Regions from separate parts of the Halobacillus sp. 12SKB genome, predicted to be linked through region 3. Evidence: riboswitches for the same ligand, from Rfam matches in the RefSeq annotation. Region 3 holds a riboswitch; each other region holds the start of a gene.
What was found. Region 3 has a riboswitch for S-adenosylmethionine ahead of ACQ4XT_RS14350 (methionine ABC transporter ATP-binding protein). Riboswitches for the same ligand answer to the same signal wherever they lie in the genome.

Region 1: it holds a riboswitch for S-adenosylmethionine, as region 3 does, so the genes downstream of both, msrA (peptide-methionine (S)-S-oxide reductase MsrA) here and ACQ4XT_RS14350 (methionine ABC transporter ATP-binding protein) in region 3, are expected to answer to the same signal.
Region 2: it holds a riboswitch for S-adenosylmethionine, as region 3 does, so the genes downstream of both, ACQ4XT_RS03750 (PLP-dependent aspartate aminotransferase family protein) here and ACQ4XT_RS14350 (methionine ABC transporter ATP-binding protein) in region 3, are expected to answer to the same signal.

What each region holds. Positions count from the first base shown of each region.
Region 1 is NZ_JBRFWR010000001.1:255,371-263,160, forward strand. Features, by position in the region: gene argS (arginine--tRNA ligase) at 1-273, shown strand, start outside; gene ACQ4XT_RS01320 (hypothetical protein) at 346-576, shown strand; partial or broken gene ACQ4XT_RS01325 (AAA family ATPase) at 620-1,139, opposite strand; gene ACQ4XT_RS01330 (ribonuclease H-like YkuK family protein) at 2,004-2,513, shown strand; gene ACQ4XT_RS01335 (hypothetical protein) at 2,680-2,838, opposite strand; gene ACQ4XT_RS01340 (peroxiredoxin-like family protein) at 2,831-3,484, opposite strand; gene eutH (ethanolamine utilization protein EutH) at 3,509-4,627, opposite strand; gene ACQ4XT_RS01350 (ion channel) at 4,767-5,171, shown strand; gene msrA (peptide-methionine (S)-S-oxide reductase MsrA) at 5,219-5,692, opposite strand; SAM riboswitch class I at 5,814-5,935, opposite strand; gene ACQ4XT_RS01360 (AIM24 family protein) at 6,104-6,796, opposite strand; gene ACQ4XT_RS01365 (alpha/beta hydrolase family protein) at 6,976-7,790, opposite strand, start outside.
Region 2 is NZ_JBRFWR010000001.1:755,168-762,957, forward strand. Features, by position in the region: gene ACQ4XT_RS03730 (methyltransferase family protein) at 1-34, opposite strand, end outside; gene ACQ4XT_RS03735 (hypothetical protein) at 201-359, shown strand; gene ACQ4XT_RS03740 (hypothetical protein) at 356-577, opposite strand; gene ACQ4XT_RS03745 (dicarboxylate/amino acid:cation symporter) at 1,381-2,619, opposite strand; gene ACQ4XT_RS03750 (PLP-dependent aspartate aminotransferase family protein) at 3,148-4,926, opposite strand; SAM riboswitch class I at 5,065-5,175, opposite strand; gene ACQ4XT_RS03755 (trans-sulfuration enzyme family protein) at 5,249-6,394, opposite strand; gene ACQ4XT_RS03760 (NUDIX hydrolase) at 6,453-7,055, opposite strand; gene ACQ4XT_RS03765 (EAL domain-containing protein) at 7,336-7,790, opposite strand, start outside.
Region 3 is NZ_JBRFWR010000001.1:2,889,058-2,896,847, forward strand. Features, by position in the region: gene ACQ4XT_RS14330 (DMT family transporter) at 15-923, opposite strand; gene ACQ4XT_RS14335 (GNAT family N-acetyltransferase) at 1,061-1,633, shown strand; gene ACQ4XT_RS14340 (FAD-binding oxidoreductase/lyase) at 1,638-2,969, shown strand; gene ACQ4XT_RS14345 (iron-containing alcohol dehydrogenase family protein) at 2,974-4,044, opposite strand; SAM riboswitch class I at 4,189-4,294, shown strand; gene ACQ4XT_RS14350 (methionine ABC transporter ATP-binding protein) at 4,382-5,425, shown strand; gene ACQ4XT_RS14355 (methionine ABC transporter permease) at 5,385-6,047, shown strand; gene ACQ4XT_RS14360 (MetQ/NlpA family ABC transporter substrate-binding protein) at 6,070-6,894, shown strand; gene ACQ4XT_RS14365 (3-ketoacyl-ACP reductase) at 7,022-7,744, opposite strand.

The DNA.
Region 1 (7,790 bases), 2.6 Mb from region 3:
GTAACAGACGTCCACACAGATTCCGCTTGGCCATTAATTAAAACCATTCGCCTTTTCCCGGAGGTGATTGAGAAAGCATACAAAGAATATGACCCATCCAAGCTTGCTAGACACCTCTTAGATGTCGCAGGTCACTTCAACAGTTTTTACGCCCATACAAAAGTGATTGGAAGTGAAGAGGAACAAGGGCTCCTCTCATTGATTTATGCCGTTAACTACCAATTAAGAAATGGTTTGTCCCTTCTCGGGATTCAGGCACCTGAAAATATGTAGCATAGAGAACTTTAGCACTTCCACCTTTCTTCTATTATAATAATAGTAACAAAAGGGAGAGGAGCGCATCCTATGTACCCGATTTATTACGGACTTGCGATCATTGCCTCGGTAGCTGCCTTGATAGGCACGATCGTTATAGCTAAACATGTAAACAAACCTGAGAACACATCGTCACCCGAAGACGACGCCAAGCAGTTGAAAAACGCCGGGAGTGATACAGGAAGCATTCCGTTACTGACGACCATTTACGCCATCACATTTGTCATAACCGCCATTCTCATGTGGATCTTTATTTTTTAACACATGTAAGGAGAAAAGGTGCACCTTTTCTCCTTTTTTGTTTTCACGATGAAGACTTCACAATAATATCCGCCTGTCTTTCAGGCTCGACCATTGCTATGTAGTAATCTTCCGCTTTCCAGTACCGTTCTTTGAATTTATCGATATTCTTTCTCGTTCCCTCACTTTCTCTTAATAACCTTTCTTCTCTTGGACACTGGACATAAACCACAAAATCAAAAAAGCTTCGCCACTCTTCCCTTTGTAAAAATACACCTTCTACAATAACCAACCTACTCTCTTTTACCAGTGCTTTAAAATAAGTCTTCCTTTAACGCTTTGACATCCCATTGCAGAAAATAATATTCGTACCATTGTTCATACCCGGTATTGTATCTCTTCTCTCTTCCCACAACGTAATCATCGATATGATACGTAACGACTGGAAAAGACGATTTCTGGAGTTCCTTTTCTATTTTCTCTGTGAGTGTCGTTTTTCCTGAACGACTCAAACCATCGATTCCTAATACAAATCTTTTCCCTGCATCTAATGAAGGGATTCTTCGAAGGATCTCTCCCACCATCCTCTCCCCCTCCTTTCGTTAGTGTTTATTAACGTATATGGCACGTTTCTTGAAGACTCAGTTTCGAGACTTTTATTGAGTGGGTGGGGCTGCGGGGAATAGCTCGCTTTCCGCGGGAGCGCGGTGAGCCTCCTCGGACTTCGTCCTGTGGGGTCTCACCCTGCACTTTTTTCCCGCAGGAGTCTCGCCATTCCCCTCCGCCCCTTTACCATGGTAGATTCTCGAAACCACTACTTGGAAGATCACCTTGTATGGTTATGGGAAGTGAATCATATAAACTCTACTCAATGGACATTTAGAAAACGTAAATGCTTGATACAAAGCACTTTATGCCTGCCTATGTGGGGGAAATTGGAACTTCACTTATAAGTTTAGGGGTTCTATAATCCACCTTCCATAATCATAAGAGCTGATCTTTTAGTGTTGGTTTCGAGAATCCTTTCCATGGCAAAGGGGCGGAGGGAAACGGTGAGACTCCTATGGGACGTGTGGGACAGGTGAGACCCCGGAAGGCGTAGCCTGAGGAGGCTCACCGCCCGCCCCATGGAAAGCGAATCTTTTCCCGGAGCCCCTAGAACCACATAATCGTCACGAAACTGAGTCTTCAAGAAAAGGGAGCTTTTCTTGAAGTCTTCGTTTCGGAACTTCTATGTAATATTCCTTCTCGTTTCACCATGCAGATTCCCTTTTTCAATGAAAATGCACATAAATTTTTCAACACTGACACATACTCTCGATAAATTCATGTTATCTTTCGAGTAGGTCTATGAATATCTTAATAACAGAATGGTCACTAGCTCATTTGACGTACAATCCCTTTCTTTTGAAAAATTTAAGGAGTTGGCTACTGTGAACCAATCCCATATGTTTCAGAACCTCACCCATAAAAAGATGAAGTTTGAAGAAGTGTTTTCCCATATACTAACGTTCATGAAAAGTGATCCGATCGGGGATTACAAACTCATGATGGGAACCGATTCCCAAGTTCATCCCTCCCACACTCTGTTCATTACCGGCATCGTCATCCAACGAGTTGGTAAAGGGGCCTGGGCCTGTTTCCGCAAAGAAGTGGTCCACAGAGAAATGACTACCCTGCATGAACGTATTTCCTACGAAACTTCGTTAACAGAACAAGTGGCTTCCTTATTTACGGAAGAAAAAAAGAATGATCTCATCGAAGTTGTTCTCCCCTATATCTATAAAGGGGCAACATTTACGATTGAAGGACACATTGATATCGGGAGTGGAGACCGAAACAGGACAAGAGTCTATGTAAATGAAATGATGGCCAGAATCGAGTCTCTCGGGATGGAAGCGAAGATTAAACCGGATTCCATTGTCGCAAGCAGTTACGCCAATCGATATACAAAGTAGCGGGCGGTGATTGTTGATGTATCAAAAGGCCATAACATCTTGTGTGTTAGGAATGATGTCCATCTTTCTTCCTTTTATCGGCATTATCCTTGGATGGATCGGTCTCTCTTTTGCGAATAAAGCTCTCGTTGAACTCTCCACAGACGCCCCAGGATACCGGTTCGCCTTAGGTGGGAAGATATGCAGCGTTGTTGGTCTTTGCCTGCAATCCTGCATCCTTATATTTATCCTTGCCGCCTATTTCTTTTTCATGAACCTGAATCTTTTTATGTAAAATAAAAAAGCGTCCTCTAACAACTAAAGAGGACGCTTTATTCTTACGCATTTATTTTTTTCAATTCTCCTAGTACGTCAGATGGTTCGGCTCGATCTTTGTAGTCCGCCTTCGTATAGTCATACACAATCGTACCATCTGTATCAATAATATAAGTTGCGGAGACAGGCAGGGTCCATGTCTCATCGCCATTATGTTTATCCACGTGCAGCCCTTTATCTTTGTACACATCTACAAGATAATCTGGTAATTGGTACACCAAATTGTATTGATTGGCCACTTCATTTCCAACGTCGCTCAGTACGTGATAGTTGAGTTCATTTTTCTCCTGGGTGGTCAATGACTGATCGGGAGTTTGAGGGCTGACTGCAATTAATTCAGCTCCTTGTCCATGAATCTCATCTAAAATCTGCTGATAGGCTCTCAGTTCCATGTTGCAGTAAGGGCACCAGCCTCCGCGGTAAAAAGTAAGGACGACCGGACCACTTTTCAATTGTTCATACAGTTCGACCGTTTTCCCCTTCGCATCAGGCAAATTAAAGTTTGGCGCTTTCTCTCCTGTAGACAAACCGTCTCCTTCATCCGAAGATTCAAGTTCATCAATCGCCTTCTTCATTTTCCCCTGGATTTCATCAGGAGTTGCTTTCTTGAATTTTTCAATGTAATCATTATAATGCTTTCTCATTTCTGTCTTCATGAAAAAACTCCTTTTTCAGTGGATTCACTTTTCATTATATAGAGTTTCGACACTCGAAGAAACTGATTTGCTTTCTCTCGTCATCCATAAAGCAAGCCCGACAGCTAAGAGTCCTGCTGTTAATTTCCCCAGCAATACTGGAAAAATCATATCCTTTTCCACACTTGCTACGAAGGCGAAATGACTGCCGATGACGAATGCTCCACTCACGGCAAACGCAGCGTTGACCGTTTTTCCTCGTTCATCCATATCTTTCATCGTCGCTAACATAGGTAGGTGATGCGCCGTGGAAGCAATCAATCCTGTTAAAGATGTAGAATTCATGCCTAATCTATCACTCAGTCGTCCGATCCATCTCTCCCCCCGCTGATTAATGAAAGCAACAAGGGGGTAAGCGCCTGCTAATGTAACGGTAATCTTTCCAACGATGACCATCCCTTCAGATAAAGGTGCCATCCCCGGAAGGACAACAAACCCTGTCAATGATTCAATAATTATAAGGGCGAGACCAGTGATAATTATGATTTCAATGGTTTTTCCGAAATAAGAAAATAGCCGGATGGTTACGTTCGTGAACAACCATAAACCTGCCCCAATACAGGCGGAAAGCAAAATAGCTGGTGTTAAATTCCGTAACATCCATACCGCTTCATATCCTGCCACAGCACCACCAACAAAACATCCGATCGGAACCGTAACTAAACCAGCTAAAATTCCTCTTGAAAAGAAAGGGCGATCCTCTTTTTTCACAATCGAAAGCGCAACAGGAATTGTGAAAACAAGCGTTGGTCCCATCATCGTACCGAGGAGGGCCCAGGAAAAGGTAGCGGCCTCCTCTTCTAAGGCTAAGGATTCCGCCAGAGGATAGGCTCCCATGTCAATAGCAAGCATCATGGATGCAAACATCGACGGATCCGCTCCAAACCATAAAAACACGGGGCGGATGGCAGGCGCCAACCACTGGGACAATACAGGTGCAAGGGAGATGATCCCTACCATCGAAAGAGCCAGTGGGCCCATCATCATAAACGCTTCGTAAAACCGCCATCCAAGAGACAGGCGGTGATTAAGGACATAGTAATCAAGTGCTCCCAATACCATGAAGATACACATGACAATCAAGATAGCGTCATTAACCCACAAAAGCCCACCTCCTTCCTTTTTTGAGTCTATGTTTACGGGCACTTCAACATAGGGTAGAAGTTTTTCTATAATGGTTTGCTCACCATTTCCTAATGGATGCTGCCAAAACCTCTCATTATTTTAAAAAAGGAGAATAAGAATGGTACAAGCTCTGTTCATCGTTGCGATTATATTCATTGCAGCAAATCTCGTTTATTTTTTCACAAATAAAACATACAGAAAAAGCTACTTCAGCACAGCCCTTTTCTTTCAATTATTTTTTGTTCTCACAGGTGTATTAATGGGATTTACGATCCTTTACTATCTTCTATCTTTAGATGGAGTCATTCTAGTTACTAGTCTATCATCCCGGGAACCTGTTGACCCAACCTTTTTGGACTTGCTTTACTTCAGTGGGGAAACATTGTTGAGCGTGGGTTATGGGGATATGCTGCCTGTGGGGATGGCCCGATTTTTTGCTTTGCTTGAATCAGGAATCGGCATCCTTCTCCCTACGGCCTATTTCTTAAAAGCGATGGATGCGTCCAGACAAAGAGAAGGTTAAGAAGGTTGACCTATATGAAAAGGACCCTTGTGAAAGGGTCCTTTTCGTTATCCAATGGAGCATGCGGCAGAGCCATGCTTTTGTAAATATTTCTGATGGTGCTCTTCAGCTTCATAAAAAGTTGTTGCTTCTTCAACTTCTGTAACGATCGGGCGTTTGAAAACTCCTTTGCCTTCCCACTCTTTGATTTTTTCTTCAGCAATGTATTTCTGGCTTGCATCCGAATGGAAAATGACAGAACGATATTGGTGACCTACGTCGATTCCCTGTTTGTTGCGGGAAGTCGGGTCGTGAGCTTCAAAGAAGATATTTACAAGTTCTGCATAGGTGATAACCGTTGGATCGTAGTTCACTTTGACAGATTCCGCGTGTCCACTCTTGCCTGCTTTTACTTGTTCGTATGTCGGGTTCTCCAGGTGGCCGCCAATATAACCGACCTTTGTTTCTGTAACCCCTTCGAATTTTTCAAAAAACGCTTCTACTCCCCAAAAACATCCTGCACCAAAAATAGCTGTTGCCATATAACATCTTTCCTTTCCCTTAACGCAACTTCTATCGAGAGCCTTGACGGTTATGGTGCTTACACGAAAAGACCCCTTTTCTTATCCAGTAAGAAAAGGGGTCGCTAATATCCGCACGATCCTCTCATCTCTTAGAATGTTGGTACATTCTACAGGAATTGGCACCGTTCTCGTCAATCCGTAGATTGATTCGATGGTTGCCGGGCATCAAAGGGCCAGTCCCTCCGCCTCTCTGGATAAGAAGTTTCCGTTATTTATTTTTTGTTAGTACCCATAGTACTACGTATTAGTAACGAAGTAAAGGATAATAAATGAAAAAATTCTAGTGAATGCACATTGAGTTCTTCTTTGATTTCATTATATTCAAACCTTAACATGCGCATGCCTGTCTGTAAAAAAATCCGCTCCAGCTCAGCTCTGCCCCGTCGTGTAAACTTCCTCGAACGGCTGGACAATGACAAATCCATCACCTTCAAACTCCATTTGAATGGATTCACCGCTTCCCCTGCCTATAAGTGTCTTGAAGCTGATGTCTGTTTTGAAATTCGGCTCCAAGTGCCCGGACCATGCCACCGTAGCATGCGGGTCTGTAATGACAGGTTCACCAGGACGTACGAGCAGCGTCAACGGTTCATAGTGCGATGTAATAGCCACACGGCCACTCCCGCTGAGGGTTACGTTGAACAAACCACCAGAAACCATACCCGCTACTTTTTTCATTAGTTTTATATCCCAGTCAATGCTTGGTTCAAAGGCAAGAAGATCATTACCATTCACCGTGATTGTTTCATTATCCAGATCAAAAATAGTAATCTTCTTGCCCTGATCAGCAAGGTAAAGCCGCCCGCGACCCGTAGCCTTCATTAAAGAGCTTCCTTCTCCGGTCATCGCTTTTTTAAATAAACGACCGACGCCATGCTCGAGGATCCCTTCTCTTTCAAATTTAATGTTCCCATTATAAGAAATCATCGCTCCTGCTTTAGCCCACACTTGATCGAGGAGGTTTACCTCAAGAATTCTCGGGGTCTCCAGCTCAAAATAATCATTCTCTGATTCATCCTGTTTCGTTTTTCTAATAAATTCATCAATAGAGTAGTCGCTCATTGTATTCCTCCTAATCCTATTCTATGGTTATTTATGCTTCCTCACTGCTTCTATACCACGATGGATCAAAATCGAGTCCTAAAGTTTACGTATCTGTAACTCTATGGAAAGGATAAAAACAGCCTTCGTAATTTTCTATTCAATAAACATAGATAAATCCCTACTATATACTATACACTTTACTTTTCCTCTAGATGCTTTTCAAACCAATCCAGCACCTCAGGAGCATACTCTTTGAAATGCAGCCTCAGGCCATGATCTCCATTTTCATATTCGACATACCGATGGAGGTCATGATTACCTTCCATCAACTTTGCGAACATTCGCGCCTGTTCAACCGGAACTGTCTGATCCCTCTCTCCGTGAAGCATTAAGGTTGGTACATCAATGTCCTTCACCCAGTTAATTGGAGCAAGCTCCCGATACCAGCTCTGGTCTCCCCCTGGTTCTCCCAATAAATGTTCAATTTGTTTTTGAACAGGTTCTGGTTGCGTTACATACAGCTGCTTCAAGTCGGTAATGCCTCCAATTACAGCGACTGCATCAACCTCTATGTCTTGTTGAACGGCTAGGAAACTCATCCATCCGCCACGGGAATATCCGAGCATAACGGTTCGCTCTTCATCCACATGGTCAAGCTCGGTACCCACCTTTTTTAAATCGAGAACATCCCGGACAAAATCTTTCCTTTTAGTTGGCTCAAACTTTTCTTCTGCATTTTCCCTGTAGTGAGTCGCTAGTACAACATACCCCCGCTTTGCCCAATAAGATAGGTTTTTAAGTTCTTGCGCATCTGTCAACGAACTTTCTCCCACTCCTCCACGATTATGAATGAGCAGCGGGAGAGCGCCATCGATATCATCCGGTTCAACCCAAAGCCCCGGAATTTCAGTACCACCGCTGTCATATGAAATGGAATATCCTGTAACACCTGGTACACCAATTTCTACCTCTTCCTTACTCAGGAGAATGTTATCCTCTTTAGCATCAACAA
Region 2 (7,790 bases), 2.1 Mb from region 3:
TCACTATTAAAAACAATCCATCAAACAGGGTCATGAAAAACCCACCCTTTCTGGGTACTATCTTCCATTGTTCCCTTTACAGTCTTCAGATAAACCGCAGCTAACCGCTCATCTCCAGACATCCCGTCCCTTCATCCTCTCGCATAATTGCAGAGTTTCCATTACAATAACAACCATAATAAAAAAGGGAGGTAGAGAAGTTGGATATTTTTTATAGTGTTTTTATCATTTCGGCTGTCATCACCACTTTCTTCGTGATCTTCAAAAAAATCACAAAAACCACGGTTTTGACCATGGCGATTGTAGGCGCCTTATACATAACCATTCTATTATTCAGTTTTTTCTATGATTTCCCTTAAAAATTCTTATTTTGTTTATTGATGGCTTCTCGGATATGATAGAGTTCCGCGTACATGGCCGTCGCATAAACACTGATGATACTCAAGAACATAGAAAGGACGAAAACGGAGCCATCAAGACCGAACCCCAGCACAGACGAAAATCCGATGATGGCACCAATAATGATACCGATTCCCGTTAGAAAGATTATTTTTTGTAACGTTACTGAATAAAACATCGTATCACCTCTTCCAAGTTATCTATCTGTTACTATACCCATCAGAGGCCTTGGATACACGTCACCCCTCTCCTATTCTTCTTTACTAATATTCTTCCTCCTCATACGAAACCCTTTGTGTCCAGACAACAAATTCATTTGCCTCCCATAAAAAATCCGACCGCCTTAAAAGGCCGCCGGACACATCATAATTTTATTCCCCACCCTTCCACAAACTGTCCCGTTTGTGGAAGACTCAGTATCGAGATGTTTCAGGGTTCGTTGCTGGGGTTGAGCGTCAGGGGTGGCTGGGAAGCAACTCACTTTCCTGTGGGGGAGTGGCGAGCTTCCTCGGGCTAAAGCCCTGTGGGATCTCGCCTTTCTCCTTTCTCCCACGGGAGTCTCGCAGCTTCCCAACCACCCCATCTCATGTAAGGAAAAACGAACCCCTGTACCCAGAAGTAGGGCTCCCACTCGTCCCTTCTAAGCAAGCATAAAGCGATCTGCATCAAGCATTTACGTTCTAAACGCACACTGGGAAGAGTTGATAACATCCACTTCCCTCAACCATTCAAGCTTATTTTTCCAGTAGTGGTTTCGAGAATCTTCCATGATTAAGAGGCGGAGGCTCACCGCGCTTCCGCGGAAAGCGAGCTATTCCCCGCAGCCCCACCCACTCAATAAAAGTCTCGAAACCTGAGTCTTCAAGAAACCTGCCATTTAGTTTAATCACTTATAAAAGTAAATGAGTGATTTGGAATGGTAGGTTTATTTAAAAATAAAAAAAGTGCAACCTAAAAGGTTGCACTTTTGTTCATTATGCTTTATGCTTCCATACGTTTGGCATCTTCATCGATGCCGTATTTCCGCTCTGATTCAGCGACTACGACGGCACATGCTGCGTCACCTGTAATGTTCAAGGATGTACGTAGCATATCAAGCAGTCGGTCGATACCGATGATGAGCGCGATCCCTTCTACTGGCAGGGACACTTGGTTAAGAACCATCGCAAGCATGATCAGCCCTACACCAGGAACTCCTGCGGTACCGATACTTGCAAGAACCGCTGTCAGGACGACCATGACCAATTGCGCAAAAGAAAGGTCAGAACCGTAAACTTGTGCAATAAAAATTGTCGCTACACCCTGCATGATGGCTGTACCATCCATGTTGATGGTTGCACCTAAAGGCTGGACAAAACTACTGACAGGCTTCGGAACATTCAAGTTTTCCTGAGCTGTCTTCATGGAAATCGGTAGTGTTGAACTACTGCTGGATGTACTGAAACCGACCGTCATCGCAGGGAAAAACCCTTTGACGAACTTGATTGGATTCATTTTACCAAGGAAAGCGACAGCAGAACCATATGTCACGATTCCATGGATGATTAATCCGAGGATAACGACGAACATGTACATAAACATCCCTTTCATGCCGTCGATTCCCATCGTTCCGATTGCGGAAGCAAGTAGACCAAAGGCACCATATGGGGCAAAGCGCATGATCAGATTCACAAGGAACATCATGATTTCATTACCTTGTTCGACAAGCTTGTAAATCCCTTCTGTCTTCTTACCAAGCATCGCAAGTGCGAAACCGATGAAGATAGCAAAGGCAATAATTTGAAGCATGTTCCCTTCCGTCATTGCCTGGATAGGGTTCGTTGGGATAATGTTTGTAAATGTTTCAACGACACCAGGTGCTTCCTGAGCTTCATACTCTGCGCCCGCAGGATTGATGTCAATATTCCCAGGCTGGAAAACGTACGCAAGGGAAATAGCGATACTGATCGCGATTGTCGTTGTGACAAGGAAGAACGCAATGGTTTTCCCACCGATTCTACCTAACTTCTTAGGATCACCAAGAGAAGCGGTACCCAGGGTGATAGAGAAGAACACGATCGGTACAACTAGCATTTTAATAAGATTTAAGAATACCGTACCTAAAGGACCAAAAACATAAGCATCTAACGTACTGAACAGATCCGGTGCAGCTAAATGCAGACCCAAGCCTACAATAGCACCAAGAATCAGACCTATAAAAATCTTGGTTGTTAGTTTCATGCAGTAACCTCCTACAACAATATGAATGCGCTTACTTATTATTTTGTTTAAAAAGTGAAAAAATTAAAAGACGACATGTTCCCATCCATGTCAAAATGCATTAAAAAAAGACTTACTTTCAATATAGGATTCGGTACCTTTGAGCCTTGATGTGAATGTGGTTCAGGCTCTTCAAAGATGGTTGCAACCAACGTGGGTGTTAATGTGCTTTATAAATTATATCATAGAGTGATTGAAAATTGAATAGAATTTGCTGGTAGTTTCCTATACAACTATGTACCGGATAGTGCTTCATAATTTTCAACGGCCATTGAAACCGCGTGATCCATAGTCATTTTAGATTATGAGAATGTTTAGAATTTATTACATATTCATGAATTCCCATATGTCCATGCATATAATATTATCCCGTTGCATAAAAAAACGGCCGTTTGTTTGGCGGCCGTTCTTTATATAGAATTAACTTCTTACTGCTTTTTTAATTTCCCAACAAAGCTAACTCCCTACAGCAAAAAACTCTTTTGTTTATTAAATTTCACACGCATACGTATCGATGGATCCCCGCAACCGCTGAGCCTCTTTATACGTACACCGGTTATGAACGACTTCGAGTCCTGATTCACTTGCGATTTGGGCCGCCTTCGGTGCAATGACACCTTCTTGCAGCCAAAAAACGTCCGGCCTTATATCTACTGCTTCCTTAGCAATTTCAATGGCAGCTTCCGGACTGCGGAACACTTGAACGACATCAACTTTAAAAGGAATCGATCTAAGGTCTGCATACGCCTTCTCACCAAGGACTTCTGTTTCTTTTGGATTTACGGGAACGATTTGGTATCCCATCCTCTGCATTTTTCTTGCTAGACGATGGCTCGGGCGTGAAGGCTTTCCACTCAACCCTACAACTGCCAAACGTTTCGGACGCGTTTCCCCTCCTTCTTGGGTTTTAGAGGAACTCAAGGCCCACTTGATCACACCTTCATCATTTTCAGTAATCGCTGTTTGTTCCGTTTCTCTTCCTGTTGCTTTCGCAATGGCACGATCAAGGTCGTTGATTAAATCTTTGCTCGACTCAAGTCCTATGGATAAGCGGATCAATTCCTCTGTCACTCCACTTGCAGCTAGATCTTCGACAGACAACTGCTGATGAGTCGTGGAAGCGGGATGGATAATCAATGATTTCGCATCGCCGACATTTGCTACGTGAGACCAGAGTGATATGTTGTTGATCACTTGTCTACCGGCTTCCCGTCCGCCTTTAATTCCAAAATTAACGATGGAACCGTATCCTCCTTCAAGATATCGAGCGGCTAACTCATGTGCGGGATGGGAGGACAACCCCGGGTATGATACCCATTCCACATCAGGATGATCTTGTAAGTATTCTGCAATTTCCTGAGCGTTGTCTCCATGCCTGGCAACACGTAAGTGCAGCGTCTCCAAGCCTTGCAATAACAAGAAAGCATTCTGAGGGCTCAAACACGAACCAAAATCACGAAGCAGCTGGACACGCAGCTTCGTAATATAAGCAAGCGTCCCGAAGTCAGCGTTGTAAACGATCCCGTTATAACTGTCATCAGGCTCTGTGAAAACCGGATACTTACCGTTCCCCCAATTGAATTGTCCTCCGTCTACAACAACTCCTCCAATGGCCGTTCCATGGCCGCCAATCCATTTCGTTGCGGAGTGGATGACGATGTCGGCTCCATGCTCTATGGGCCGGCAAGTATAAGGGGTGGCGAATGTATTGTCGATCAGAAGGGGAAGATCATGATCATGAGCTACCGACGCTACTTTTTCAATATCCAGTACGTGAAGGCTTGGATTTCCGATCGTTTCAGCGAAGACAGCTTTCGTTCGGTCTGTAATGGCTTTCCGGAAGTTTTCAGGATCCTCTGGGTCGACAAAATGAACCTGAATGCCATATCGCGGTAAAGTGTTAGCGAATAAATTGTAAGTTCCACCATAAAGGTTCGCCGCGGCAACCACTTCATCTCCGGCTCCTGCAATGTTCAAAATAGATAGAGCAATGGCCGACATCCCGGAAGCCGTCGCAACAGAAGCAACCCCACCTTCCAAGAGGGCCATCCTTTTTTCAAAAACATCAACGGTCGGATTTCCAATTCGCGAATAAATATTTCCAGGCTCATCAAGTGCAAAAAGACTCTGGGCATGTTCTGTGTCATGAAAGACATAGGAGGTTGTTTGGTAAATCGGCACCGCACGAGATCCTGTGGTCGGATCCGGCGACTGTCCTCCGTGTAAAGAAATCGTATCTACATCATAGCTTTCAAATGAATTCGTCATGATTACTTCCTCCTCAAAAAAAGTTTTTTATTCTTATAGAGATAGTTGGCTTTAAGTATGCGAATCGTCCATAGATCTTTTCCCAACAGCAAAAAACCCTCTTCCAAATAAGAAGAGGGTTTGTCATTTCAATTCCTCCTCTTATCTGCCAGATCGTCGTGATCTGTAGGACGTGGCACCTTTTCAAACCGATGTTTGAAGGTTGCCGGGCTTCACAGGGCCTATTCCCTCAGCCTCTCTTGATAAGAGTGGTATGCAGTTGATTGAATATGTTGAGAATTATAACGGACAACAATCAGAAAAGTCAATTATTTTAGAAAATTTAATTCTCCGATTCTGAGATTGCTTTTTTCAGCTGCTCTATAATATCTTCATGATCTTCAATTCCGATGGAAAGTCGAATCACATAATCATTGATGCCGATTTTCTCACGCTCAGCATTCGATAACGCACGATGAGACGTACGAATAGGATAGGAAACCGTCGTTTCTACTCCCGCGAGCGTAGGAGCAATCTTCACCCATCCGAGCGACCGGAAAAACGCCTCTATGTCAATCGAATCATTAAGCTCGATGGTCACAATAGCCCCATTCCCTCTTTCCGAAACCTTTTCAGGATAATAGACAGTGCGGACTGCCTGATGATTTTCAAGGGCTTTTGCTACTTGTTTTGCATTATAAGATTGTTTATTCATCCTAAGACCTAAAGTTTTGGCTCCGCGTTGAGTAAGCCACGCTTCAAACGGACTGAGATTCGCACCAAACGTGACAATCTTCTGGGTAGCCGCCTGAACTAAATCCTCATTGCCGACCAACACCCCGCACGTCACGTCACTGTGACCACCAATATACTTCGTCCCACTATGGACGACAAGATCGACACCATGCGTGTAGGGCTGCAATAAGTATGGAGTGGCGAATGTATTATCAACCATCGTCTTCACATTCTTTTTACGGGCAAGAGCGACTAAGCCCTCTAAATCTTCCACCCGTAAAAAAGGATTGGAGATCGATTCCGTATAGAGAAGTTTCGTTTGAGATGTGACCGCCTCTGAAACCTCGTCCATATTCGAAAAAGAAACCATCGTTACATCAATACCGAACGTGGCCAGCTCTTTAGTGATCAACTTGTGTGAACCTCCATAAACATCCTCTGCAGCGACGATATGATCCCCTGGCTTTGCCACTGCAAGGATGCCTGCAAGGATGGCTGACATTCCGGATGAAGACGCCACTCCGGCTGGTGCTTCTTCCAGTTCCGCAACGGTTCCCGCAAGTTCATCTGTATTGGGGTTCCTTTCCCGTGTATATAAATAGGGGCTGTTTCCTTCATAATAGCTTTCCAAGTGGTCCAAATCTTTGAAAGTAAAAGCGGATGTCTGGTAAATCGGTGTACTCTTGCTATTCGGGACAAGACTTTGATCCGCTTTATGGTGGACTATTTTCGTATCAAAAGATGTATTCGTCATCGTTCGACTCCTCTCTCTTCACTTAATCAGAAATTATATAGAAGAAACAGGAATATTGTCAAAGTTTTGCGACATATTCACGTATGGATTGAAAAATGTACCGCACGTACCCTTTTTCATGAGGGACAAGATTATTATGAGTCACTTCCTTCTCATCACCATTAAGAATAGAGATCCCCTTCACAATTTGTTGATTGTCCACCAAATTCTCCATATCAGTCAGTGACACAGAAAGGATGTCCTTCACCTCTTCTCCGATTTTAAAGGTCATGTCCTTCGTCCAAGGGAGGAGGTAAATGCGGCAGATCTCCCTGTCTATGAGAGAGGACCCTTCCTTCAGTTCTTCCTTATAATCACCTTGGTGGATTAAATCGTCAGGTATCACCGTCAAACCGACTTCCTCCTCAATTTCCCTGACACCAGCCAGCAGAACATTCTCCCCCGCTTCTATATGGCCCGCAGCGGTAATATCAAGCAAACTCGGAAAGTCTTTCTTGTGATCCGCTCTTTCTTGAAACAATACATGGATCGTTTCATTTTCCATGTGGAACATCCAACAATGGAACGTTTCGTGCCAATCACCGTCCTGATGTACTTGCCCCCTTTCCTTTATTCCAACCGGACGCTCTTTTTCATCAAAAATCGTTAACATTTCCGCCATACGTCTTCCTCCCAAAAAATTACCTCATAGTACAAAAATAGCTCAGAGCGTGTCACTCTGAGCCTGAAGCAACCCCTATGTGGATATTGCTAATCTTAGAATTCTTGAGTTATACCATCTATAATTCCGCAGATAAACGTTGGAGATTATAGAATGATTGTAGTTGCAATCATTCCAACCCTTCTTTTCCTCGCTTACTCTAAGGAAGTAGGTGATCCCATCAAAGAATAACAAAAAAGCAGGAAGCAAGTACACAAAGAATATACCCCTCCCTCCCTTATTAGTTACTTACAAGACTCGCCGGAACAGGTTTACTGAAGTAATAGCCTTGATATTCATAGCAGCCTTTTTGTTTTAAGTAAGAAATATGTCCCCTTGTTTCCACTCCTTCAGCAATGACTTGCAGGCCAAGACTTTTCGCCATACTGATGATGGCATTAACGATCGGTACCTCTTCCCCTCGGTCACCAATTTGATTGATGAATGATCGATCGATTTTTATCGCATCTACAGGCAGCCGGTTCAAATAACTGAGGGAAGAAAAACCGACACCAAAGTCATCCAAATGAACTTTGATTCCTTTTTCCCGCAAACCGTTCAAGGTGTCTGTGCTACGATCGAAATCTTGAAGGACCATCGTTTCCGTTATTTCGAGGATCAAGCTGTGAGGAGGAAGCCCTGAATTATTGAGGGCTTTAAGAACTTTTCCTGTGAGATTCAGATCCTTGAACTGCT
Region 3 (7,790 bases):
AAGTGACTGAACGATCAAGAAGCGGATTTTTCTCTATGCTGCGCAGGCTTCTTTTTGGACTCCTGCACAATGATGACAGATAAAAGCACGAGCACGACGCCAGCATATTGATAGATCGTCATCACTTCCGCATATACGAAATAACCGACGAGCGTCGCGACGACGGGTTCGATGGTGGCGACGATGGAAGCCCGGCTCGATTCCACATGTTCGAGGCCTTTCGTGTAGAGCAGAAAAGGCAGAACGGTCGAGATGAGTCCGAGTCCGGCAATCAGCAGCCAGACGCGGATGTCTGTAAGGATTGCCGCATTGTTCCATAGCCCGCTGAAAGGGACCACCGCAATGGTTGCGAAGGCAAACGTATAGAAGGTTACCGTCAAGGAAGGGTACTTTTTCAAAACGACCTTCCCGAAGATGCTGTAAAGCGCGTAAAACAGACCGGAACCCAGTCCGAATAGTAAGCCGGCCAGCGACAAGGAGGCCTCTAGTTCCGGTAGCAATCCGATGACGAAGGTGCACCCGGTAAAAGTTGTGACTAGGGCGACCAGTTTTTTTCCTGTCCAGGCTTCTTTGAAAAATATCCTCGAAAAAATGGTCACGAAAACAGGCGCTGTATAAAGGAGGACGAAAGCGATCGACATCGAAGTCGCCTCGATGGCGCTGAACAGACACCAGTTGAACAACGCGATGCTGATCACACCTGTTCCGAAGAAATAGCGCGAGTCTGCGGGTTTTATTTTCAAAAGCTTTCGATTGGAAATGATGATGTAGCCGAGCAGCATCACCATCGCAGAGGTCACCCGGAGAGCGACGACTTGAATGGGGGAGAACCCATACTCGTACAATTCGTTCACAAAAAGACCGATGATTCCCCAAAGCGATGCGCCAAGAAATATGAGGATAAATGCGCGGTTTCTCGTCATCCGATCCCTCCTTCATCCATGAATGTCCGTCTATTATACAAAAATTTAGAAAGGTTTGAATATAGCTGTTGCAAAAAAATAGGAATTCTTGTTTGATAGAGGATAAGGATGAAATCGAATCACAAGGGGATGGGACAATGAATCCAGTTATGCGAGACGTCAAAACACATATAGAAACAGAACGGCTGCTTTTGAAAATGCCGGAACCGGGCGACGGAACAGCCGTCAATGCAGCGATTCAAAGGTCTGTGAATGAACTGAAACCATGGCTCGGGTTCGTCCAGGAGACGCCGACCGTCGAAGACACAGAATCAAACGCGAGGGAAGCGCACGCGAAGTTTTTGCTGCGGCAGAACTTAAGGTATCTCGTGTTTCTGAAAGAGGACCGGACATTCGTTGGCTCGACAGGCTTTCATCGGATGGACTGGGATGTGCCGAAGTTCGAAATCGGCTACTGGATGGATACCGCTCACAGTGGAAAAGGATACATGCGGGAAGCGGTGGAGGCTTTGACGGTGTATGCCTTGGATGATTTAGGCGGTGCCCGTGTGGAAATCCGCTGCGAATCAGAAAATAAAAGAAGCCGCGCCATTCCGGAGTCTCTCGGTTTTGAGCTTGAAGGAATCCTGCGCAACGATGATCTGTCTGTAGATGGGAAGCGTTTGACCGATACGTGCATCTATGCCAAAGTCCGTGAAAAAGGGGAGTGATCCTGTGTATGACGTGACGATCATTGGTGCCGGTGTCAGTGGTGTATTCCTTGCTTACACGTTAGCAAAAGAACATCCGGAAATGAATATTCATGTGATCGATAAAGGGAAACCTCTGGTTGAACGGACGTGTGGATTACAGAAGGAAGCGTGTACGTGTGAAGGGCCTTGTGATCGGTACGTCGGATTTGCAGGGTTGGGGAAATCAGAAGGGAAATTCAATTATACGAACGACTTTGGCGGACAGTTGGGAAGGAAGATCGGAGAAAAAGAAACGCTCGCGCTCATGGAAGAGGTCGATGAGCTTTTGTGTTCTTATGGGGGCGGCCATGTGGAGAGATACAGTACGAAAAATGAGAAACTCTCTGCACAAGCAGCCCAGCATTCCTTACGAGTGTTCTCGACAGAAGTGCGCCATTTGGGGACACAGCTCGCCCGGGGGATCTTTCAACGCATGTATGAGGAGATGTCTGATAAGATGACCTTCACTTTTGAAGCGGATGTCACAGCAGTCACAAAAGAAAAAGGCCTGTTCTCGATCGATACCAACCACGGCCGGTTCCAAAGCAGGAAAGTTGTGTTCGCGACAGGAATGAGTGGGAGTGACTGGCTGAAACCCATGACAGCAGAATTAGGGCTGAAGGCAGGCGAGACAAGGTTGGACTTGGGGATCCGGGTGGAGATGCGCGGCAGTCAGCTCGATGCCATCCTTCAGGAAACCTTTGAAACGAAACTGCATTACATAACCGATCGTTACTCCGCAACCACCTACTGCATGAATCCGCGCGGAAGGATCGTACGCAAGTATCAACATGGCCTGGTGATGGCAGATGGTCAGAACCAGAACGAGGAGGAACCGAGTCAGAATTTGAATTTCACTCTTTTCGTGCCGCGGTACTTCAAAGATCAAATCAGAGCCATGACGGAAGCTCAGCGTGTCATTGGAGGCATCAATCAGGGGAAAGGAAGGATTGTGGCGCAAAAGTTGGGAGATCTATTGGAAGGAAAACCGTCGGATCACCTTTCTTCAGGTGTGATCCATCCCTCTTTGGAGGCAGAAGCTGGAGATCTCCAAAAAGAAGTTCCGCCTCTTTATCTAGAAGCGCTGCTGGAGTTTTTCGAAGCGTTGGAAGGGCTGCTTGGGGAGAAAATCGATCGTGACACCATCCTTTATGGGCTGGACAGCAAGTTTTATGAAGCGAAGATTTATACGGATGAGCACTTTGAAACAGAGCTGCCAGGGCTGTACTTGATCGGGGACTGCTCGGGGGAGACGCACTCGTTGTCACAGGCGGCGGCGAGCGGCATTTACTTGGCCCGTTGTATGAAAGCTTAGCCTTTTACCTTGAGGCTAAGCTTTTCTCTACGGTCAGGATCGCTTCTTTCACTCTTGCTTCCGTTTGAAGACCCATGAGGTGAATCGATTCACTTGGACGTGTGGAATAGTAGGAGATGGTATCAATATCATCCAAAGAATCTGCATCTAGATCCTTGAGTGAGAGAGGCAGACGCATGGATTTGTAAAAAGGGATCAGCTGCTGGATTTGTTCTGTTTCCCCTTCAAGAGCCAGCTGGACGAGGATGCCGTAAGCTACTTTTTCTCCATGCAGAAACGCATGTGTCCCCGGCACTTTCGTCAGTCCATTGTGGATGGAGTGCGCACCGGAGATCCGGCCGTATCCATCCCCGTACCCCCCGACCATACCTCCAGCCATGATGATCGTTTCAGCGACACGGGTAAAAGCGGTCGTGCATTGAGCTTTTTCATTGGCAAGTACGGCATCTTTTCCTTCCTGAAATAGAATGTCTCTACACAATTTTGCTGCGTGAAGGGCAATTTCCAAGGGGAGGGGTTTTTCTTTTAAATGTTTTGTCAAAACATCTGCTTCATACCATTTGGCAATCGTATCCCCAATTCCCGCACGGAGATATTTGACTGGAGAGTGAGCGAGCATATCCGGATCTATGAAAACCATGTATGTACTTCTTTTGAAAATGGTATATTCATGGAAATTCCCATCCTCATCATAAAAAACACTCAATGGCGTCCAAGCGGCACAGTTGGATACCAAGGTGGGAATCAGAATAACAGGGAGATCCAGGTGATCCCCGCATGCTTTCGCGAGGTCAAGGATTTTCCCGCCTCCAACACCGATCAGGACATCAGTGGATGTGATGTTCTCCCCGATTCTTTCTACTTCTTGATGTGTGCATTCCCCCTCATACCGGATTGTTTCGACTGCGAATGGAAATTCAGGCATATAAGGTTCGGCCATGTTCCACGAATCACTGCCGTGGATGATGGTGCCATGCTTGAACTTTTCACCCTTCGCGAGTTCAGGCACTTGTTTCAACACGCCTGGTTCGCACCGGTAATAGGTCGGCGCTCCCTGGACTTGGATCGGTTCCATTGAACATTCCCCCCTCTAAGATATGCCCATTATTATCCATACCTGAAAATCGAATGTCAATGTTGAAAAAATATAATTTAAAAAATTGAGAAAATTATTTACAAACCCTATCACATGCGTTAAAGTGTTAAAACATAAACGAAATTCTTATCGAGAGTGATTGAGGGAGAAGGCCCGTAGATATCACAGCAACCTTCCAAATGGAGTGGTGCTAATTCCTGCAGAATATTTTTATTCTGGGAGATAAGAGTTTGGCAGTCTTTCATGCGAAACTCTCTCCCGTAAAGGGCGGGAGTTTTTTTGTAGGACTTGAAATTGTGAATGAGGGGGGAAGCCGATGATTTCATTGGAACAACTGAGCAAAGTCTATCAATCCAAGGGAAAAACCGTAATCGGAGTCGATGACGTCTCCTTGGACATCAAGAAAGGTGAGATTTTTGGAGTCGTCGGGTACAGCGGGGCTGGGAAAAGCACCCTGCTGCGATGCATGAACATTCTGGAACGCCCGACAGAAGGGAAGGTCATGGTGGATGGAATCGATCTCATGACCTTGAATGCCAAGGAACTAAGAAAGGCGAGGCAATCGATTGGCATGATCTTTCAAGGTTTTCACCTCGCGATGGCGAAAACCGTTTTAGAAAATGTGGCTTTTGCACTGAAAGCTTCAGGCGTCAACCGTCAGGAAAGAAAAAGAAGGGCACAGGAATTGCTGGAGCTTGTCGGTCTCTCAGATAAAGCCGATCAGTATCCGGCCCAGTTGAGTGGGGGACAGAAGCAGAGAGTGAGCATTGCGAGAGCGCTTGCCAATGACCCTAAGGTGCTTTTGTGTGATGAAGCCACCTCAGCGCTTGATCCGAATACGACGCAATCAATTTTGAACCTGTTGAAAAAGATCAATCGTGAACTCGGCCTAACGATCGTTCTGATCACCCATGAGATGGAGGTCGTCAAGGAAATCTGTGATCGCTGTGCCGTTATGGAAGACGGAAAAATCGTGGAACAGGGGTCTACATACGAGATCTTCGCTGCGCCTGAAAACGAACTGACGAAACGCTTCATCCAAACGGTGATCGACTTCCGGATCCCGGAAAAGGTCTTATCAGAGCGGAAAGGAACCATCGTACATATGACGTTTAAAGGGGACTCGGCCAACGATTCTATTGTGTCAGACCTCTTACAAGGGTATAACGTACGGGCTAACATACTCCACGGGAAGATCGATTACATCCAGGACCAGGCTCTTGGTACCTTTGTGATGGAATTGACCGGAGAACAAAAGGTCGTCAAACAGGCCATACAAGAATTGAAAGATAAGCTTGGAGAAGTGGAGGTGCTGCAAGATGATCGAACAGCTGATCAATCTCTGGCCAGAGCTGAATAAATCATTCCTGGAAACACTGATCATGGTGGGCATCGGTCTTGTCGTCGCTTTAATTGCAGGTCTTCCGCTCGGGCTGCTCTTATTTGTGACGGACCGTGATCTGTTCCTTGAGAATCGACTCGTCAAAAGCATTGTGGGCGTTGTGGTGAACCTGATTCGTTCGGTTCCGTTCATCATTTTACTTGTCTTCCTGTTTCCTTTTACAAACTTTTTAATCGGATCAACCACAGGTCCGGTAGCGGCTTCCGTAGCCCTCTCTGTAGCTGCGATCCCTTTTTACGCGAGGATTGTCGAATCATCGGCGCGTGATATTGATAAAGGGGTGATCGAAGCGGCCATCGCCTGCGGGGCTTCTCCATGGTTAATCATCAAGGATATCATTTTCCCGGAAATCAAACCGGGACTGATCAGCGGATTGACCATTACAGCGATCAGTTTGATTGGATACTCAGCCATGGCGGGTGCCATCGGGGGTGGTGGAATCGGAGACCTGGCGATTCGTTATGGTTACTATCGCTACGATAACTTTGTCATGTTCACGACCGTCATCCTGCTTATTGTCCTTGTCCAAATCGTGCAGTACACAGGCGATTACATTGCAAAAACTGTGAAGAAAAATTGAAGCAAATTTAGGAGGAACCATCATGAAAAAAATCATTCTATTATGTGTTACTTTACTATCGATTACATTTCTCGCTGCGTGCGGGGAGGAAGAAGAGAGTGCAGACGCTTCCGGAAAAGACACGATCCGATTTGGAGCTACTGCCGGACCCTACAGCGATATGGTCACGAAAGCGATCGCTCCCCTATTAGAGGAAAAGGGATACGAAGTGACGAACAAAGAATTCACGGACTATGTTCAACCAAACAAAGCCCTGGCAAACGGCGATTTGGATGCCAACCTTTTTCAGCATAAAATCTACTTAGAGTCTTTCGCCAAGGAAAACAATCTCGATCTATCTGAGGTCATCATCGTACCGACAGCGCCGATGGGGATTTACTCCAATACATACGAGGATATCGAAAGTATTGAAGAAGGTAGCACGATGGGAGTACCGAACGACCCAACCAACCTGGCTCGTGCTTTGATTGTTCTTGAGGATGAAGGTCTGGTTGAGGTTGACGACAGTGTCGATCCATTGCGTGCATCATTGAACGATATTACGAAGAATAAGAAAGATATCCAGTTTGTCGAAGTGGAAGCTGGTCAACTGCCGCGACTTGTTGATAGCGAAGATTTATCCATGGTTCCAGGAAACTACGCCTTAGCTGCTGGAATGGACCTCTTGAATGCCTTAGCGCTTGAAGATATGCCGGATGACTACCGTAACCGTGTAGCTGTCAATACGGAAGATCTTGATGCACAGTTTGTAAAAGATATTAAAGAAGTTGTGGAGTCAGAGGAGTTTGAAAAAATCATCGATGAAGAATTCAAAGGCTTTGGAAAACCACAATGGATGAAAGAGTAGAAGGAAAGGCTGACGTGGATGCGTCAGCCTTTTTTTAAAAAGGAAACCGCCTGGTTGTTAACATCCAGGCGGTTTCCTGATTCTATTATTTTAGGTTGGTTGATGCTCCCAGGTGTAGTCGATGTATTTAGAAAGGATTGGTCGCCCATTGAAGCGACTGCTTAATGAAGATACGAGGATGTAATTTCAATTGAGAAACCATGTATTCAGCAAGGTCCTCCGGCTGCATGTACTTCTCTTTATCCTGTCCTTCCATATCTTCCCCTAAAGCAAGTTCTGTCGCCACGAGGCTCGGATTCAACGTGAAGACACGGATGTTGTCCCTTCTCACTTCCTGCATCAAAGCTTCCATCATGCCTTGCAGGGCGAACTTCGAACCGCTGTAAGCCGTGGATCCGGCTGTCCCTTTGAGACCGCTGCTTGATGAAATGTTGATGATATCGCCTTGTTTTTTCTCTTTCATCATCGGCAGGACCGCTCTCGTCACGTGGTATGTACCGTAAACATTCACTTCAAACGTCCGTTTCCATTCTTCAGGCTCCAGTTCAAGGAACTTCCCGTATACTCCGATCCCCGCATTATTAATAAGGATGTCCGCTTCACCTAGTTCTTCCTGCAACTGCTGGACCGCTTTTTCAACTTGTTCAAGGTCAGAAATATCTGCAGCTGCTACAGACGCCTGAACACCATAAGAACGAGCTTCCTCTGCAACCTCTTCAAGACGGCTTTCTGTCCGGGCGATCAGCCCGACATGGACCCCTTCTTTTGCAAGTTGCAACGCTGTCGCACGTCCGATGCCGCGGCCTGCACCCGTCACATAAGCGATTTTCCCTTTGATTTCCTGTGCCATGATCCTCACTCCTTTTCCTGTTCTTCCTTCAAGTCTACGAGTTTCC